2 linked regions of the Desulfurobacterium sp. TC5-1 genome follow. Each later gene encodes a partner of the first gene's protein in a complex. Links are inferred from orthologs where the notes say so. Each region holds a gene or a part of one and is shown in the gene's direction. Other genes may lie near its edges.

Region 1 (5,584 bases):
TCCTCTTAGTAGATCTTTTTCATACTCTTCAAGTGTTGGCTTTAGTACTTTATATATGTCCTGCCAATCTGTGAGCATATCTATTTTTTCTCTTCCTAAGAAATAAACCTTTAAAGCCTTCACAAAGTCACCCTTTAAAATGTACCTTAGAACGAAGTCGTCTCTGCTTTTAACGCTTCCAAACCTTTGTTCTCCAAAATAATTTGGGAATCCGTACAGTTTAACTGTTTGAAGGTTTCTGTAAAATTTTTCCCTCATTGATTTTTCAAAATTTCTAATTTTTATTGTAAATTTGTTGCCGTAGATATTTCCAATAGTCAGGGGTTTTTTAGATTTTCCAATAAACTTGATTTCAAAGGAAGAATTAGATTGCCTTTTGCCGACCCTCCATCTGCCGTCGTTGTAAAAAGATAGTTTTTCTTCGGTGATTTTCCCTGAAGGCACCGTTATGTACTGTGACGTTACGGCATATTTATCCTTTAATCCTGCAAATCCTATGGATTTAAGTGAAAGTTTTAAGAGTTTTGATATTATCCTGACTGCTTCCAAAGTAGATACATTCCTCTTTTTAAGAATAAAAACATCAAAGGCACCTTCACTTCCAACTTTTAAGGCCGGAACTTCTTCAACGACAAAGTCCTCAGGAATCTTTTTTATGTGGGAGTACAGTTTCATCGTTTAAATTTGTTTAGTAAAGTTTTCTATGATTTTCAGGCCATCTTCTGTAAGAATGGATTCAGGATGAAATTGAACGCCAAATAAGGGGAACTGTTTGTGCCTTATGCCCATAATTTCTCCGTCATCTTCACTTTCTGCCGTTACTATAAAATCTTCAGGGAGAGTTCCCCTATCGATTACAAGGGAGTGATATCTAATGGCAGAAAAGGGATTTTTCATTCCTTCAAAAAGATATTTTTCATCATGTTTTATCAGGGAAGCTTTGCCGTGCATAAGTTTCTTCGCTCTTATTATTTTTGCACCGAATGCATAACCTATTGATTGATGACCAAGGCAGATACCTAAAATCGGCAGTTTACCAGAAAACCTTTTTATCACCTCTACAGAAATACCCGCTTCTTTAGGTGTACAGGGACCTGGAGAAATTACAATGGCTTCAGGTTTAAACGTTTCAATTTCATCGATCGTTATTTTGTCGTTTCTTTTAACGGTAATATCTGCACCGAGCGTCCCGAAGTATTGAACAATGTTGTAAGTGAAAGAATCGTAGTTATCTATCATAAGAATCATTGTTCGTTTACCTCCTTCAAAGCGGTGCATATTTTATTGCACCAGTTACTTAAAGCTATAACATAATCTTTGTCAGGAATTGGGTTTAGCACGATAACTTTTGCACCTATTTCAGAGGCTATTTCATTTACAAGAGTTTGAGGTTCACCCTTTTCGGCTATTACAATTTTGACATTTTCCTCTTTTCCTTTTTTGATAAGTTCTTTTATGATTTCCGGTTTAGGTTCTTCTTCAGGATTGTTAACTATATAGCCTATGCATTTGATGTTTATAGTTTCAAAGAGAGGTTCCCATACGGGGTGAAATGCAATAACTTTTCTATTTTTCAATTTTGCCGTGCATTCATTAACTCTTGAAATTAACTGTTGTATCATAGCACTATAGTCGTCAGCCCTTTTTTCATAATATGTTTTTTTTCCGGGGTAGAACTTGCTGAGTTTATTAGCCATTTCGAAATACACGTCTTCCATTAAAATTGGATTTGTCCATATGTGATACCCGGCTTTTTTTATAAAAGGGTACTTTTTTGAGAGGAGTTTTCCTATGTTAAATACCTTTTCCCTGTTATCGATTCCTTTAAGTATCCAATTGTCAAGGCCCAGCCCATGAATTACTATTAGTTTTGCCTTTTTTAACTTGGCGATGTCTGAAGGTTTCATTTCGTATCCGTGGGGGGATTCACCTCCCTTTAAAATGGAATAGTATTTGAAATCTCCGCCAGCTAAATATTCTGCAACATTTTTCCATATCGGAAGACTTGAAACTATAAGAGGTTTGTTGGATTCTATATTACAGCCGTAAACTGCCAGTCCTGTTAAAAGTGCAACTATGAGCAGTAGTTTCTTCATCGTTCCTCCGTAAATTTTGGTAAACTAACTGTGACAATTATAATCTATGCTGCGGAGAGAGATTATGTTAGACAGAAAGAAGACAATTCTTGCTCTTGAAGATGGGACATACTTTGAGGGAGTTAATTTTGGTGCAGAAGGTGAGGTGTCTGGTGAAGTAGTATTTACGACCAGTATGACAGGTTATCAGGAAATAGTGACGGATCCTTCTTTTAAGGGTCAGATAGTAACAATGACCTGTCCTTTGATAGGAAACGTCGGTGCTAACAGTGAAGACATTGAGTCTGATAAGCCACAGGCAGAAGGTTTTGTAGTAAAAGAAATTTCTGAGATTTATTCTAACTGGCGGGCAGAGTTTTCATTTGAAGATTATCTCAGGAAATATGGTGTTGTTGGAATTGCAGAGATAGATACGAGAGCCCTGGTTAAAAGATTGAGAGATGTTGGTACGATGAGGGGTGTAATTTCTACGGTTGATCTAAATCCTGAATCCCTTGTAGAAAAGGCCAAAAGTATTCCTCCTATGGAAGGTCAAAACCTTGTTGATGTTGTAACTTGTAAAGAGCCTTATGAGTGGAGTCAGGGAACGTGGAAGTTAGAGAAGAAAGGTTATTCAGAAGTTAAAAACTTTAAATACAGCGTTGTAGTTCTTGATTTTGGTATAAGAAAGAACATTCTTAGAAATTTGGTGGATGTGGGTATTAAACCTGTGGTTGTTCCGGCGAGTACGCCTCCTGAAGAGATTCTTAAGTATAATCCTGATGGCATATTCTTATCGTGTGGTCCTGGTGATCCGGCGGCTGTTGATTATGCGATAGAGACCATTCGTTACCTCATTGCAACGTTTAAAAAACCAATTTTTGGTATCTGTCTTGGCCACCAGCTTACAGCTCTTGCTTTGGGTGCTAAGACTTACAAATTAAAGTTTGGACATAGAGGTGCCAACCAGCCTGTTAAAAATCTTAAAAATGGAAAAGTAGAGATAACGGCCCAGAACCATGGTTTTGCTGTTGATGATAGAACGCTTCCTGACGAACTTGAGGTAACCCATTACAGTCTTAACGATAAAACGGTAGAAGGCTTGAAACATAAGTCAAAGCCACTTTTTACTGTTCAGTATCACCCTGAGAGTTCGCCTGGTCCTCACGATTCCAGGTACCTTTTCCGTGAATTTGCTAAATTGATATCAGACTATAGGGGAATTTGATAGAGGGGAGGAAAAATTAACGATTCCTACGACGTTGCTATTGTAGGGCTTGGTGTAGCAGGCTGCTGTGCTGCTAAAGTTTTGGAGGGCAGTGGCCTGAAAGTTATTGCTTTTGATACGTTTAATTTTCCCAGGAAAAAGTTGTGCGGTGGTGGGTTAACATTAAAATGTTACCACCTTATTACAGATATTTTCGGTGAAGTTGCTCCTATAATCAGGAAAAAAGCAACGAAAATCTATCTTGTTAACAAAGAGTCAGTTCTTGAAGCGGTGTCTGATGTTCCTTTTGTTCTGTTTGTAGATAGAGAAGAGTTTGACAACTTTTTGTTTTCTAAGATTTCTCGTATTGCAGTTCATGACGGTGAGAAGGTAGTGGCTATAACAGAAGAGAAGGGTGGCTATAGAATAGAAACATCTAAGGGTTTTTATAGAGCACGTTTCATTATAGGTTGTGACGGTGTGAACGGATTAACGCCAAGAATTTGTGGCATAAATTTAAAGAAAGCTTTAACGTTTGAAATGGATATTGAATCTGATACAAAGGAATCAGCGATTATAGATTTTTCTGACTTTAATTCAGGATACTACTGGATATTTCCGAAAGGAAATTTTTACACGACGGGATTTGGTGATTTTTCTACTGTTAAAATGAAAAACCCGGAAGTGGTTAATAAGAAGTTTAATGAAAAGTATAGGATTAAAGGGAAAGTGATTTCCAGGGGTGGGGCGTTTGTTCCAGTTTTTGATGGACAATTGTATCCTGGAAAAGGCAGGATATTTCTCACGGGAGACGCGGCGTCTCTTGTTGACCCATTTACCGGTGAAGGTATATATTTTGCCGCGTTGAGCGGCAAAAGGGCTGCTGAAAGTATTTTAAAATATTACGACAATCCACAAGAGGCGTTAGTTGTCTATGCACGTTTTCTTGATAAATTTGCTGCGGATTTTAAATGGGCACTTTTTCTAAGACGTTTGTTTTTTAGATTCAAAGGTGCAATGTTCAAAATTATGGAAACGAGTGATGAAATTCGTACTGTAGCAACTGATATAATTTCAGGTAACATAAGTTACCATGAAGCCTTTAAAAGGTTTGTTGCAAAATCCATCAAGTTACCAATGAGGTTTGTTTATGTTACAGGTTTCAATAAAAAGAGGCAGAGAAAAGAGGATAAAGGGCTTTCATCCCTGGATATATAAGAAAGATATTCTCTCTTTTTCAAGGAGACCAAAACCCGGTGAAATATGCATTGTAAGGGATTATAAGGGTGCATTTCTCGCCAAAGGATATATAAATCCGGATTCTTACATAGCTATAAGAGTTTTGACTTACAGGAAAGATGAGGAAATAGACCTTGAGTTCTTTGTCAGGAGAATTCGGGAGGCTTTTGCCTACAGAAAAAAACTGCTTTCGGATACTAATGAAACTACGGCGTTTCGTTTAATACATTCTGAGGCTGATTACCTTCCAGGCTTAGTTGTGGATAGTTATGATGGCTATCTTGTAGCTCAGTTTACAACACTTGGAATGGAAATTTTAAAGCCTCTGGTAGTGAAAGCTTTAGTTGAAGTTGTACAACCGAAGGGTATTTACGAAAAGTCAACCGTTCAGACGAGGGAGTTAGAGGGACTTCCGCTGTGTGAGCAAAAACTTTATGGTGAAATTCCTGAAAAGGTAACGGTACTCGAAAACGGGATAAAGTTTCGCGTTCAGATAATAGGCGGTCAGAAAACTGGATATTTTCTTGATCAGAGAGAAAATAAACTACTTTTTGCCAGGGAATTTGTCGATGAAGGTGATCGGGTTCTTGATGCATTCTGCCACTTGGGAGGATTCGGCATTCATGCAGCTGTAATAGGTAAGGCAGGAAGTGTTGTTGCCGTTGATAGTTCTGAGATGGCACTTGAGCTTGCGAAAGAAAATGCGGAGATAAACGGTGTAGTCAATAGATTCACTTTTGTGAAGGGTGACTGTTTTAAAGTCTTAAAGAAGATGCAGAAAGATGGTGAAATGTTCGATTCTATTGTCATAGATCCCCCTGCCTTTGCTAAGAGCAGAACTGTGGTAGAACAGGCAAAGAGAGGTTACAAGGAATTGTTCCTTAGAGGATTAAAAATGCTTAAACCTGGTGGAAAGATCGTTGTCTGTTCCTGTTCTCACCACATTACTCCACCTATACTTGAGGAAATTTTGCTATCGGCAGCTCTTGACACGAGAACGCCCCTCAGGGTTCTTTACACAACTTATCAGGCTAAAGACCATCCGTTTGTTCTTCAAATACCG
Region 2 (6,528 bases), 250 kb from region 1 along the record:
AAGAGCAGAAAGAAGTAAAAGAGAAAATCAAACCTGTCCTCTACGAAATCAAAAAGGGTGAACTTATAGTCAAGAAAGGAACAAAGCTCACCAAAGAGGATATACAGAAAATAAACGCCATTAAAAATTTAAGGGGAAGAAGTAAGACAATAAATAAGTATGTGTCAATTTTTCTTATTTCTCTACTTATGTTTTATCTTACATATAAACTTTACTTTCTTGTCAGTCCTTCTGCTGCAAAGGTTACCAAGAATATCACCTTCTCATTTCTTATAATAACGCTGGATGTTTTTCTTATAAGAATTTTTACCTTTTTTGCAAAGCTTGTAGTTGAAGCAATGAATCTCCCGCTTAAAGAGGACCTTATTTTTATTCCAGTTATTACGTCAACAGTTTTTATATCTATGTTCTTGACAAAAAAAGTTGCTGCTATTCACGCTATTCCTGTTTCTATTCTGCCGTCGTTTCTCCTTTCAAAGCCTTCATTTTTCATCATTCCGACAATTATAGGTTCTGTTTTTTCCTGTTTCGATTCAAGAACCTACAAAGATAGAAATGTCATATACAAGAGTAGCCTTTTTGCAGGTGTTGGCATTGCCGTTTCCGAAATATTACTTCTCCTCTACTATAACGGGTTTCACTTTAAAGAAGAGTTCATCTTCTATCCAATGTTTGCCATTATCGGTTCCGGAATAGCTTCAATTATCGTTATAGGGCTCTTACCTCTCTTTGGCTCTCTGTTTAAGTTCACCACAGACATGGTTTACATGGAACTTATAAATCTTAACCATCCTTTGCTCAGAAAGCTTGTTCTCAAGGCGCCAGGAACATACAGCCATTCCGTTATGGTAAGCACCCTTGCTGAAGCCGCGGCAGAAACAATAGGGGCAAATTCACTCCTCGCAAAAGCAGGTGGTCTGTTTCACGATATAGGAAAGTTGAAAAATCCTCAAGCGTTTGTTGAAAACCAGCAGAATGGGATAAACATGCACGACACAATTCCACCCGAAAAGAGCGCTGCAATCCTGCGGTCTCACGTTGAATACGGCGTTGAATTGGGAAGGAAACATGAGTTACCAGAACCTATCATAGATATTATCCGGCAACATCACGGAACAAAATTGATGAAATATTTTTACGCCAAGGCAAAAGAGCAAAATCCAGACGTTGATGAAAAACAGTTCAGATACCCGGGGCCAAAGCCTCAATTTAAAGAGGCCGGTATTGTTATGCTTGCCGATACTGTAGAAGCTGCTGTAAAGTCGGTTAAGGATAAAAAAGATGTTGACATTGACAGTCTCATTCACAAATTGATAATGGAAGATATAGAAGACGGTCAGCTTAATCAGTGCGGTTTAAGTTTGAAAGAGATTAACCTGATAGAGAAAGTGTTTAAAAAGATTCTTTCAGGTGTTTACCACAACAGGGTTGAATATCCAGAAGATGTTAAGCAGGAAGAGGATTCAAAGGGATGATGGAAGAGATCGGGAAAACTTTAATAGTAACGGGATTCTTCCTTGCACTGACCGGAATTCTTCTCATTCTGATTTCAAAAATGCCGGGAGGACTTCCGATCGGAAGGCTTCCCGGCGACATTTACATAAAGCGGGATAACTTCACTTTCTACTTTCCAATAACCACAAGTATAATACTCAGTATTCTCTTTTCACTTATTCTCTATTTGTTTTCAAAACATTGAGATTACCTGAAACTTAACCTTGGAAAAAAATCTCGTTGGATTCTTCTCGCATATTTCTAAGGCAGTGTCAAAATTCTACTATTAAACAAATGCAAACTCCTTATTAATTAGTTTCTAAGTTTCACCCAGTTTAACAAATTGGTCCCAAATTGTTGTAAAATTTCCTATTAAATCCACTCTATGTCGGAGGTTGCCTTGCCAAAACGAACAGATCTTAAAAAAATCATGATAATCGGTTCCGGACCTATTGTGATAGGACAGGCTGCGGAGTTTGACTATTCCGGAACTCAAGCCTGTAAAGCTTTAAGAGAAGAAGGATACGAGGTTGTTCTCGTTAACTCGAACCCTGCAACGATTATGACCGATCCGGACATTTCCGATAGAACATACATTGAACCTCTTACGGTTGAGGCTGTTGAGAAGATAATCAGAAAGGAAAAACCTGACGCGTTACTTCCTACGGTTGGCGGTCAGACTGCCCTTAACCTTGCCGTTGAACTTTACGAGTCCGGCGTCCTCGAAAAACATGGCGTCGAGCTTATAGGTGCCAATGTTGAGGCCATTAAGAAGGCTGAGGATAGAGAACTGTTTAAAGCTGCAATGCTGAAAATAGGGTTAGATGTTCCCAAAAGTGGTTTTGCCCGTTCAATGGAAGAGGCAATGGAAATCCTTGAAGAGGTTGGACTCCCCGCAATCATAAGGCCATCATTCACACTCGGTGGTGAGGGCGGTGGTGTTGCCTACAACGTTGAAGAGTTTAAAGAAATTGTCAGGAAGGGACTTGATGCAAGCCCGATTACAGAGGTTCTCATAGAGGAGTCTGTTTTAGGCTGGAAAGAGTACGAATTGGAAGTTATGAGGGACTTGAACGATAATGTTGTTATTATCTGTTCCATTGAAAACCTTGACCCGATGGGGGTTCACACCGGTGATTCTATCACTGTTGCACCAGCCCAGACACTTACAGATAAGGAGTATCAGATTTTAAGGGACAGTGCCATAAAGATTATCAGGGAAATTGGCGTTGAAACTGGCGGATCTAACGTTCAATTTGCCGTGAATCCTGAAAATGGAAGGGTAATTGTTATCGAGATGAACCCGAGAGTTTCCCGTTCTTCAGCCCTTGCGTCAAAGGCTACAGGATTCCCTATCGCTAAAATTGCTGCAAAACTTGCCGTTGGCTACACACTTGATGAGCTTCCAAACGACATCACCAAAAAAACACCTGCATCTTTTGAACCTGCGATTGATTACTGCGTTGTTAAATTTCCAAGGTGGGCCTTTGAGAAATTCCCTGAAGCTGATGCTGTTTTAACTACCACTATGAAATCTGTCGGTGAAGTTATGGCTATCGGCAGAACGTTTAAAGAAGCCCTTATGAAAGCTATCCGTTCTCTTGAGAACGGAAGGTATGGTCTTTTCTTGAAAGGAATTGATCAGGTTTCCCGTTCTGAACTTGAGTCGAAGATCGCTGTTCCAACTCCTGACAGGATATGGTACATAGCGGAAGGTTTTAGAAGAGGAATGTCAATAGATGAAATTTACGAACTGTCAAAGATAGATAGATGGTTTTTACACAATATAAAACAGCTTGTTGACCTTGAAAAAGAGCTCGTCAAGTACAATGTTGACACTGTTCCTGAAGAGCTTCTTAAACTTGCCAAAAAGTGGGGATTTTCAGATATCTATCTTTCAAAAATCTGGAATGTACCTCAAAAAACAGTGAGGGAAAAGAGAGAAAAGGTTGTTCCGGTTCTTTACAAGAGTGTTGATACCTGTGCCGGCGAGTTTGAGGCTTACACACCTTACTACTATTCTACCTACGATGGGGTTGAGTGTGAGGCAAAACCTTCTGATAGAAAGAAGGTTGCCGTTTTTGGCTCAGGGCCCAACCGTATAGGTCAGGGTGTTGAGTTTGACTACTGCTGTGTTCACTCTGTTTGGGCTTTGAGAGAACTTGGTTATGAAGCCCACATGGTAAACTGTAACCCCGAAACTGTTTCAACAGATTACGATACGTCAGATAAACTCTTTTTTGAGCCGCTTACACTTGAAGATGCCCTAAACATAGTAAGAAAAGAAGGACACGAAGGAGTTATCGTTCAATTTGGCGGTCAAACGCCGTTAAAGCTTTCTGTTCCTTTTGAAAGAGAAGGTGTGAAAATTTTAGGTACAAGTTCTGACAGCATTGACATAGCCGAAGATAGAGAAAGGTTCAGGGAACTTCTCAACCGTCTTGGGTTAAAGCAGCCCCCTTCAGGCATTGCTCACTCCCTTGAAGAGGCAGAGAGAGTGGCTGAAGAGATTGGTTTTCCAGTTCTCATGAGACCTTCTTATGTGCTTGGCGGAAGGGCTATGAGAATCGTTGACAGCATGGAAGAGCTTAGAAATTACATGAACGAAGCAGTTGAAGTTTCCGAAGACAAGCCCGTTCTTATAGATAAGTTTTTAGAGGATGCCGTGGAGTTTGATGTTGATGCAGTTTGTGACGGAAGCAGGGTCGTTATCGGTGGCGTTATGGAACATATAGAGGAAGCCGGCATTCACTCTGGTGATAGTGCCTGCGTTCTACCAACGTTCTCTGTTCCGAAAGAAATTGTTGAGAAGATGAAAGACATAACAAGAAAAATAGCGGTTGAACTGAAAGTTAAAGGTCTAATAAACATTCAATTTGCCGTTAAAGATGGTGAAATATACATAATTGAAGTCAATCCAAGAGCTTCAAGAACTGTTCCTTTTGTAAGTAAGGCTACAGGTATTCCGCTTGCCAAGATAGCGACAAAGGTCGCCCTCGGTAAAACGCTTGACGAACTCGGTGTTAAGGAAGTTGAGCCTCCCTATTACTCTGTAAAAGAGGCCGTTTTCCCCTTTAACAGGTTCACAAAAGTTGATCCTGTCCTGTCACCGGAGATGAAATCTACCGGTGAAGTTATGGGTATCGATGAAGACCTTGGCACGGCGTTTTACAAGGCGCAGCTTGCCGCAGGTTCAAGGCTTCCGATAGATCCTTCCAGAGGGAAGGTCTTTGTAAGTGTGAAAGATAAGGACAAACCAAAGGTCGTGAATATTGTTAAAGAGCTTATAAATATCGGTTTTGAAATTGTTTCTACTGAAGGAACCTACAGGTTTTTAAAAGAACAGGAACTTCCCGTTTCCATAGTTTACAAGATCCAGGAGGGAAGAAGACCAAACATTGCCGATATGATAAAAAACAACGAGATTGCCCTCATTATCAATACGCCAACAGGATCAAAGTCAAAGAGAGACGCGATGAGCATAAGGCGGCTGGCAGTTAATTACGGAATTCCTTACTACACCACTATAAGAGGTGCCGAAGCAGCCGTCATGGCTATCAAGTCTGTAAGAGAGAAAAACTTTGACGTTAAGCCCTTACAAGAATATCATAGATTTTAACTCGCATTGAGGTCCTCATAAAGGACCTCACTTTCGTTTATATATTTTTCAACGGTTATTCCGGCTTTTAAAAGATAATCAGGAAGGAAAGAAAGAAGTTCTGATAGTTTTTTCTTAACGATTTTTTCCTTTAACCTCTTGGTGTTTCTGATAGGATCTTTTACCTTTGTTATGTTCGCAAACCGGATATTTGCAATCTGACGCTTTCCCTCTGTTATAGAACCAAAGATTTCAACGGTTATCGTTGCAGTTTTACTTTCTCTTTTGATATTCACCGCTGTCTTAAGGTTGACGGTTGCGCTGATTCTCTTCGTTTCAACGGCAAGTTCCGGGTCAACAAACAGCTCCTGAAATGGCCAGATGCTTTCAATCTCTTTCAACGTTCCTCTCCAGGATTTTAAGTGTCGTCTCAATTTTATCAATGGAAGATGCTATCCAGACTTTTATCTCTATTTCCCTTTCGCTTCCGGAGTCGCAAGCCCAACGGTAATTCCTGAAAATGTTGTGAAACAAGTCGTACAAAATTTTCTTTTCCCTTATCTTTCTGTTTTTTCCTGACAGTCCCTTTTTCATCTTTAAAATGTTCTTCTTTCTCTTTCTGAAAAGATTGCAAAAGACTCTGTTAGACAGCTTCTTCGTGTCAAAATTGACAATCTCTCTTTCAGCCACTTTTAAAAACCTTTCAAACAACTTTTCGTGGCTTTCCGAATAAACAGGTGTCATCTCTATTTCATGCCTTATTTTAAGCTGAACTCTCATAATGATAGAATTATAAACCAAACCTTTAAGCAGGGGCGTGATGAAGTATGAAATTTTTATATCGGAAAAACCGACTGATGGAAGGGAAATAGAAGAAATAAAAGGGATTCCCGTTATCAGGCCGGTTCAGATCCACAGCAGTACAGTGGTTTTTGCAGGTAGAAGGTATTCAGGAAGGAAAGGAGATGCGATTGTTACCGATAACAGGAAAGTATGGGTTGGGGTTTTGAGCGCAGATTGCATTCCCATCCTTGTCGTGGCAAGGGGCATGGTTGCAGCTATTCATGCCGGATGGCGAGGAACACTAAAAGGTATCACTTTCAAAACTTTAAAGTACATTCAGACTTTTACAGATGTTCAAAAAATCATAATAGGTCCCGGTATCTGCAACAAGTGCTATGAGGTAGGTGAAGATGTTTACAAGCTTTTCAACCCACATTTAAGGAACAGGCTTTTCAGACCTTATGGAAGCAAGAAATATTTGTTTGACCTTAAAAAGGCAAATACCATTCAGGCAAAGTCAGCAGGCGTAAGTGTTATAGAGGATTTAAATCTCTGCACCGTTTGTAATAACGATAGGTTTTACTCTTTCAGGAAAGAGAAGACAGAAAAGAGGATTCTATCTGCTATAAGGCTTTTATGAACCAGCAATAGGA

The links.
Region 2: the proteins of carA (region 1) and carB are in contact, whole or in part, in a solved structure (PDB 1KEE), measured with the Escherichia coli proteins. The link is inferred for Desulfurobacterium sp. TC5-1 from one-to-one orthologs.

Annotation. Positions count from the first base shown.
Region 1 is NZ_ATXC01000001.1:676,854-682,437, reverse strand. What follows is about bases 1,437-4,231. They hold carA (glutamine-hydrolyzing carbamoyl-phosphate synthase small subunit), read left to right. Parts: upstream 1,437-2,160; coding sequence 2,161-3,303; downstream 3,304-4,231. Other genes in these bases: H153_RS0103385 (NAD(P)/FAD-dependent oxidoreductase), read left to right, coding at 3,319-4,231; H153_RS0103395 (metal ABC transporter substrate-binding protein), read right to left, coding at 1,437-2,096. Also shown: tRNA pseudouridine(13) synthase TruD, read right to left, coding at 1-675; H153_RS0103400 (aminodeoxychorismate/anthranilate synthase component II), read right to left, coding at 679-1,248; more of H153_RS0103395, read right to left, coding at 1,245-1,436; more of H153_RS0103385, read left to right, coding at 4,232-4,500; H153_RS0103380 (class I SAM-dependent rRNA methyltransferase), read left to right, coding at 4,433-5,584. UniProt on the Escherichia coli protein: Small subunit of the glutamine-dependent carbamoyl phosphate synthetase (CPSase).
Region 2 is NZ_ATXC01000001.1:426,688-433,215, reverse strand. What follows is about bases 1,575-5,313. They hold carB (carbamoyl-phosphate synthase large subunit), read left to right. Parts: upstream 1,575-1,894; coding sequence 1,895-5,113; downstream 5,114-5,313. Other genes in these bases: H153_RS09020 (hypothetical protein), read right to left, coding at 5,110-5,313; H153_RS0102165 (DUF2905 domain-containing protein), read left to right, coding at 1,575-1,699. In the rest of the region: H153_RS0102170 (HDIG domain-containing metalloprotein), read left to right, coding at 1-1,475; more of H153_RS0102165, read left to right, coding at 1,475-1,574; more of H153_RS09020, read right to left, coding at 5,314-5,493; H153_RS0102150 (hypothetical protein), read right to left, coding at 5,480-5,872; H153_RS0102145 (polyphenol oxidase family protein), read left to right, coding at 5,913-6,515; H153_RS0102140 (ABC transporter ATP-binding protein), read right to left, coding at 6,510-6,528. UniProt on the Escherichia coli protein: Large subunit of the glutamine-dependent carbamoyl phosphate synthetase (CPSase).